2 linked regions of the Duganella dendranthematis genome follow. The protein of the gene in region 2 binds, or shares a complex with, the protein of the main gene of each other region. Links are inferred from orthologs where the notes say so. Each region holds a gene or a part of one and is shown on either strand. Other genes may lie near its edges.

Region 1 (3,483 bases), 4.6 Mb from region 2 along the record:
CGCTGATGATGATTGAAACCGAGGAAAGCATGCAGTCGCAATACGAAATCGCCCGTGACAGCGACGCCCCACGCTCGCTGCTGCGCGCGCTGCTGGAGCGGCGCGTGCTGACCTTCTTCAGCGATCCGTTCGGCGACGGCATGTACACCAGCAGCATGAGCGAGAACTGGCACCGCTACAGCGCCGCGCCGCGCATCTGCCAGGGCAAGGAGACCTACTACTGGGCGCTGTTCGAACTGCCGGCCCATTACTTCGACCAGCGCCCCCATACCTATGCGCAGTTCCTGCAGGAGCTGCAGCCGCAGGTGATTGCGGCATAACCGTTCACGCTTCGCGCAGCGTTTGCAGCGGCGGCTGGCGCAGCACGTTGCGCAGTCCTAGCCAGCCGCCGGTGATGGCGCACAGTGCGCCGGCCAGCAGGCCGACCAGCCACACCACAGGGCTGAATTCCCAAGCAAACTTGAACTGGTAGGTGGCCAGCGCCCAGCCCATGGCCGCCGCGCCGGTCGCCGCCAGCACGCCGGACAGCGCGCCGACCAGCGTGAACTCGATCAGCTGCGCCTGCGACAGCTGCTTGCGCGTCGCGCCCAGCGCCCGCAGCAGGCCCGCTTCACGCGTGCGCTCGTCCTGTGATCCCATCAGCGCCGCGTACAGCACCAGCACGCCGGAGGCCAGCGTAAAGATGAACAGGAACTCCACCGCCGTAATCACCTGGTCCAGCACCGCCTGCACCTGGCGCAGGATGCCGCCGACATCGACGATGGTCAGGTTGGGATAATCGCGCGTCAGCGCATTCATCGCCGCGCCCTGCCCTTGTGGCAGATGGAAGGCGGTGATCCAGCTTTGCGACACCTCCGTCATCGCCGCCGGGTTGATGATGACGAAGAAGTTGACCCGCATCGATCCCCAATCGAGCTTGCGGATGCTGGTGATGGTCACATCGACCGGCGTGCCGGCGATATCGAAGCGCAGCTTGTCGCCCAGCTTCCAGTGCAGCGTCTTGGCGATGCCCTGCTCCACCGAGGCTTCGCCGGCGCCCGGCTTGTCCTCGAACCATTTGCCTTCGACCAGCTTGTTCTCGGCCTGCATCTGCGCCATCGAAGACAGATTGAATTCGCGGTCGGCCAGGCCTTTGGCGCGGTCTTCGGTATAGGTGTCGGCGGTGACCTGCTTGTCGTTCACGGCGGTCAGGCGGCCGCGTATCATCGGATACTGCGGCGCGTACTGTACACCCGCAGCCTGCAGGCGCTTGCCGAGGTCCTGCTGCTGCTCCGGCTGAATGTTGATGATGAAGCGGTTCGGCGCATCCGGCGGCGTGGCGTTGCGCCAGGCAGTCATCAGGTCGCCGCGCACCACGGTCAGCACCAGCAGCGCCATCATGCCCAGCGCCAGCGACACCACCTGCACGATGGTCGCGCCGGGGCGGCGCTGCAAGGACGTGACGGCGAAACGCCAGCTTTGATGGTCAATCGCGCCGCGCAGCGAGCGCAGGGAACGCAGGCCAAGCCAGGCCACCAGCGCGAAGACGGCAAAAGCGCCGATGAAGCCAAGCGCCGTGTACAGTGCCATCGCCACATCGCCGGCTTGCCACAGCAGCAGCGCCACAAAGCCGGCCATGCCGAAGCCGTAGGTGGCCAGCGCGGTGACTTTGGGCGGTTCCTGCTCGCGACGGATCACGCGGTTGTGCGGCACTTTGCGCAGTTGCAGAATCGGCGGCAGCGCAAACGCGGCCAGCAGCAGGATGCCAATCGCCATGCCCTGCAGCGCCGGATAAATGGTCGGCGCCGGCAGTTCGGCGGAGACCAGTGATCCCAGCACTTCCAGCAGCACGTAGTGCGCGCCGAAGCCGAGCGCCACGCCCATCGCGCTGCCCAGCAGGCCGACCAGCAGGAATTCGATCAGGTACATGCTGGTGACCTGATTCTGCGTCAGTCCCAGGCAGCGCAGCATGGCGCAGGCGTCGAGGTGGCGCTGCATGAAGCGGCGCGCGGCCATGGCCACGGCCACCGCCGCCAGCATCGCCGACAGCAGGCCGACCAGCGACAGGAAGCGGTCGGCGCGTTCCAGCGTGGTTTGCATTTCAGGGCGGCCGTTTTCCAGCGACTCGACCCGCACGCCCTTGATATTGTTGTTCTTGATTTGCGCTTGCAGCCAGTCCTGATAAGCCTTGGCGACGGCGGCGCCGTTCTTCAGCGACGGCGGCGTGCCGACCAGCAGCCGGTAATTCACGCGCGAGCCGGGCTGGATCAGATTGGTGGCGTCCAGGTCCGACAGCGCCAGCATCACGCGCGGCGCGAAGGCCAGGAAGTTGGCGCCGCGATCCGGTTCGGTAGCGATCAGTTGCGTGACGGTGAAGGTCTTGTCGCCCAGCTTGAGCGGCTGGCCGACCTTGGTATTGAGGCTGCCCAGCAAGCCTGGTTCGATCCACACCGTGCCCGGTGCGGGAACGGTGCTGGCAGGCGTGCCGATACTTTGCTCGGCCTGCGCGGCGTCGGTAGTGATCTTCACCTTGCCGCGCAAGGGGTAGCCGGGACCGACGGCTTTCAAAGCCGACAGCATGGAGGTGGACGCATCGCCCTCGCCGGCTTGCGCCATGCTGGGGAAGGTGACGGTATCGGTCACCGTCAGGCCGCGCTGGATGGCTTGCGCGCGCCAGTCGGCACGTACCGGCAAATCGGCGCTGACCACCACGTCGGCGCCCAGCAGTTGATGGGCGTCGCGATCCAGCCCGCTGCGCAGGCGGTCGATGAAGAAGCCGGTGGCAGACAAAGCGGCCACCGCCACCGTCAGCGCGATCAGCAGAAAGCGCAACTGGCCGGCACGCCAGTCGCGCGCCGTCATGTTGAGGGCGAGTTTGAGCATTTAGATTTTAGCGAAGAAGGCGTCTACTTCATCAAGATACTGCTGCTTTTTGTCGGCCGGCAGGAAGGCTGCCGAGAAGCCGTTGCGCGCCAGCGTCTGCGCGTGCGACAGCCCCAAAGGCAGCGCTTCAAAGGTGGCGATGAAGTTGTCGTTCATGTAGCCGCCGAAGTAGGCAGGATCGTCCGAGTTCACGGTCGCCACGATGCCGGCGTCCAGCAGTTCCAGAATATTGTGCTGCTCCATTTTGTCGAACACGCACAGCTTGATGTTGGACAGCGGGCACACGGTCAGCGCCATTTTTTCGCGTGCCAGGCGTTGGGTCAGCGCCTTGTCCTCCAGGCAGCGCACACCGTGATCGATGCGTTCCACCTTGAGCGTATCGAGCGCGGTGTAGATGTAGGCCGGCGGTCCCTCTTCGCCCGCGTGCGCCACCAGGTGCAACCCCAGTGCGTGGCAACGCGCAAACACGTTGGCAAATTTCTCTGGCGGATTGCCGACTTCCGACGAATCCAGTCCGACGCCGATGAACTTGTCGCGGTACGGCAACGCCGCCTCCAGCGTGGCGATCGCATCTTCTTCCGACAAGTGGCGCAGGAAGCACAGGATCAGCTTGGCGCTGAC
Region 2 (3,264 bases):
AATCGACTCGCCATCGCAGGCGTTAATCCGGCTGCCGGCGGCCGGCCCGCCTGGCACGGTGGCATAGACGTACATGCTGTCGCCGCGCCAGGCGGCGACAAAGCCGGGCCAGCGCCATTCCACCGCAGGCGGCATGGTGAACGCCACTCCCGCGTGGCCGTCGTGGATCACCGTATTAAAACGCAGCAGCGCGGCCTGATAACCGGCGCCATCGCGCACTTGCGCTGCCAATTGCAAGCCCGCCTTGCGCGCCTCGCCTAGACGGGCGGCAAAGCCTGGATTGGCCGGATCATAGGTGCCGGGATGGTTGTCCAGCGTGATCTGATAAGCAGCTTCGATGTCGGCGATGGCAGCGCGCTGCCACTGTTCCGCCGTCTGCGGCAGGTCGCCAGCAGTGACGGCGCCTGCCGCCAGCAGCCAAGCCGCAACAAGGCCGCGCATCAAACCAGGCGACCGGCTGCAATGGTAATGGTGCGGCCGCAGCGGGCGGCCATGGCCTGGTCGTGGGTGACCAGCACCAAAGTCGAACCATGCTGGCGATTCAACTCGAACATCAGCTGGATGACGGCTTCGCCAGTGGCGGCGTCCAGGCTGCCGGTCGGTTCGTCGGCAAACAGCAGCGGCGGTTCGCTGACGAAGGCGCGCGCCAACGCCACGCGCTGTTGTTCGCCGCCGGACAGATATTTCGGATAATGCTTGAGCCGGCTGGACAGGCCAACCCGCGCCAGCATCGCCTCGGCCTTCTCGCGGGCGCCAGCCACGCCGGCCAGTTCCAGGGGCAGCATGACGTTTTCCACCGCCGTCAAATGCGCCAGCAGCTGGAAGGACTGGAACACAAAGCCCAGCTTTTCCTTGCGCAAGGCGGCGCGGCCATCTTCATCCATTGCATAAATATCTACGCCGTCGAGCACCACCGTACCGGCGCTGGGGGTGTCCAGGCCGGCCAGCAAACCCAGCAAAGTGGACTTGCCGGAACCGGAAGCGCCAACGATGGCCAACGTCTCAGCCTTTTGCACGGTAAAATCTACCTCGTGCAGGATCGTCAGTTCGCCAGCGGCGTCGGCGACCCGCTTGGCCAGGCCTTTGACGGCAATGGCCGGCTGCACGCCAGACGCCGTCACAGGCGACGACGCCAGGGCCGGGCCTTCCGGCATGAAATGAGTTGACGCATTAGGGAAATCGGGCATGCTGAATATGTTTAAACGTTTATCTGGAAAATCACTGGCCGCCCTGCTCCTGCTGTCGGCAGCGGCGAGCGCCTATTCTGCACCAAAAACCGTGCTTGTGCTCGGTGATAGTTTGTCAGCCGAATACGGCTTGTCGCGCGGCACGGGCTGGGTCGCGCTGGCGGAGCAGAAACTCAAGCAGAATAACATCGATGCGGTAGTCGTCAACGCCAGTGTTAGCGGCGAGACCACCAGCGGCGGCCGTTCGCGCCTGCCGGCCCTGCTGACCAAGTACAAACCGGACCTGGTAGTGATCGAACTGGGCGCCAACGACGGCTTGCGCGGCCTGCCGGTGCCGGCCGCCGAAGCCAATCTGCGCGCCATGAGCGACGCCGCCAGCAAGGCAGACGCCAAGGTGATGCTGATCGGCATGCGCATGCCGCCTAACTACGGCCGCGACTACGCCGACAAATTCTTCGCCATGTACGGCGCGCTGAGCAAGGATATCAAGGCGCCGCTGGTGCCGTTCATGCTTGATGGCGTGGCCGACAAGCCGCAGCTGTTCCAGGCGGACCGGCTGCATCCACTGGCAGAAGCCCATCCAACCATTCTGGCCAATATCTGGCCGACGCTGCAAAAAACCATTAAGGCCAAATGAAGTATCCCGAAGTATTAAGCATCGACCAGGTGCTGGACCAGCTCGATTCCTTCGACGCCATCATCGACGCCCGCAGTCCGAGCGAATTTGCACTCGACCACCTGCCCGGCGCCATCAACACGCCGGTGCTGGACGACGAGCAGCGCATCCGCGTCGGCACCATGTACAAGCAGGTGGGGTCGTTTGAAGCAAAGAAGCTCGGCGCCGCGCTGGTGGCGAAAAACATCGCGCAGCATATTGAAGAACGATGGATCGACCAGCCGCGCGAGTGGCGGCCGCTGGTGTATTGCTGGCGCGGCGGCAACCGTAGCGGCTCGATGGCACATATCCTGGCCAAGATCGGCTGGCCGGTGGTGCAGCTGGATGGCGGCTACAAGGCGTTTCGCCAGGAAGTGAATGCGGCGCTGGAACACGCGCCGTCCTTGCGTTTCAAGGTGGTGTGCGGCACTACGGGCAGCGGCAAGAGCCGCTTGCTGGAAGTGTTGGATGCGCAAGGCGCGCAGGTGCTGGATCTGGAGCAGCTGGCCATGCATCGCGGTTCGGTGCTGGGGCATCTGCCTAGCCAGCCGCAGCCGAGCCAGAAGGCGTTTGAGACGCGCGTGTGGCAGGTGCTGCGCCGCTTCGATCCGTCGCGGCCGGTGTTTGTGGAGGCGGAAAGCAAGAAGGTAGGCAATTTGCGTGTGCCGGCGGCGTTGATGGACACCATGCGCGCGGCCGATTGCATCGCGCTGACTTTGTCGCGCGCGAACCGGGTGCGCTTGCTGATGGAGGATTATCAGCATTTCCTGGCCGATCCATCGTCGCTCAACGGCCAGCTGGAACATCTGACGCAGCTGCACGGCCGCGAAAAGATCGCCCGCTGGCAGGCCATGTCGGATGCCGGACAGATGCCGGAGTTGGTCGAGCAACTGCTGGCCGATCATTACGATCCGGCGTATCTGCGCTCGATCGACCGCAATTTCAGCCGCTATGGCCAGGCGATGCCGCTCAACCTGGAGGACATCGATGAAGAGGCGTTCGCCGCTGCGGCGCGCCAGTTGATCGCTACTTGCGTGTAGCCCACCAGCAGCACAGCGAACCTGCCGTCACCAGTGCGGCGCCCTGCCAGAAGCTGGCGGTCAGCGCGCTGCGCAGGATGGCGGCGCTGAAGGCGGATGACAGCACCGGCGTGGCATAAGACACGGCGGCCAGCAAGGCCAGGTTGCCATGCGTCAGGGCGCGGTTCCAGCTGGCATAGCCCAACGCCATCACCGCAGCCGCCGCGCAAAGCAAGACGGCGGCGGGCCAGAGCGAGGCCAGGCCGCCGATCGAACCCAAGACGCTAGTTGCGCCGCCTCCGAGTATGCCCGCGTGCGCTGCCGCAGCCGCATGCGCCTCGCTGAGCGCGGTCAGCGCCGTGCCGCTCAGGGCAAACTTCAGCCACAACACCACACTGGTCAA

What was found.
Region 1: the proteins of HH213_RS25240 (region 2) and HH213_RS04505 are in contact, whole or in part, in a cryo-EM structure (PDB 9GE8), measured with the Escherichia coli proteins. The link is inferred for Duganella dendranthematis from one-to-one orthologs.

Annotation. Positions count from the first base shown.
Region 1 is NZ_CP051684.1:956,127-959,609, forward strand. The notes cover bases 94-3,262. They hold HH213_RS04505 (ABC transporter permease), read right to left. Parts: upstream 2,863-3,262; coding sequence 325-2,862; downstream 94-324. Other genes in these bases: HH213_RS04500 (hypothetical protein), read left to right, coding at 94-320; HH213_RS04510 (adenosine deaminase), read right to left, coding at 2,863-3,262. Outside these bases: more of HH213_RS04500, read left to right, coding at 1-93; more of HH213_RS04510, read right to left, coding at 3,263-3,483.
Region 2 is NZ_CP051684.1:5,509,264-5,512,527, reverse strand. What follows is about bases 112-3,061. They hold HH213_RS25240 (arylesterase), read left to right. Parts: upstream 112-1,299; coding sequence 1,300-1,824; downstream 1,825-3,061. Other genes in these bases: yddG (aromatic amino acid DMT transporter YddG), read right to left, coding at 2,869-3,061; mnmH (tRNA 2-selenouridine(34) synthase MnmH), read left to right, coding at 1,821-2,882; HH213_RS25245 (ABC transporter ATP-binding protein), read right to left, coding at 441-1,154; HH213_RS25250 (S41 family peptidase), read right to left, coding at 112-441. Outside these bases: more of HH213_RS25250, read right to left, coding at 1-111; more of yddG, read right to left, coding at 3,062-3,264. UniProt on the Escherichia coli protein: TesA is a multifunctional esterase that can act as a thioesterase, lysophospholipase and protease.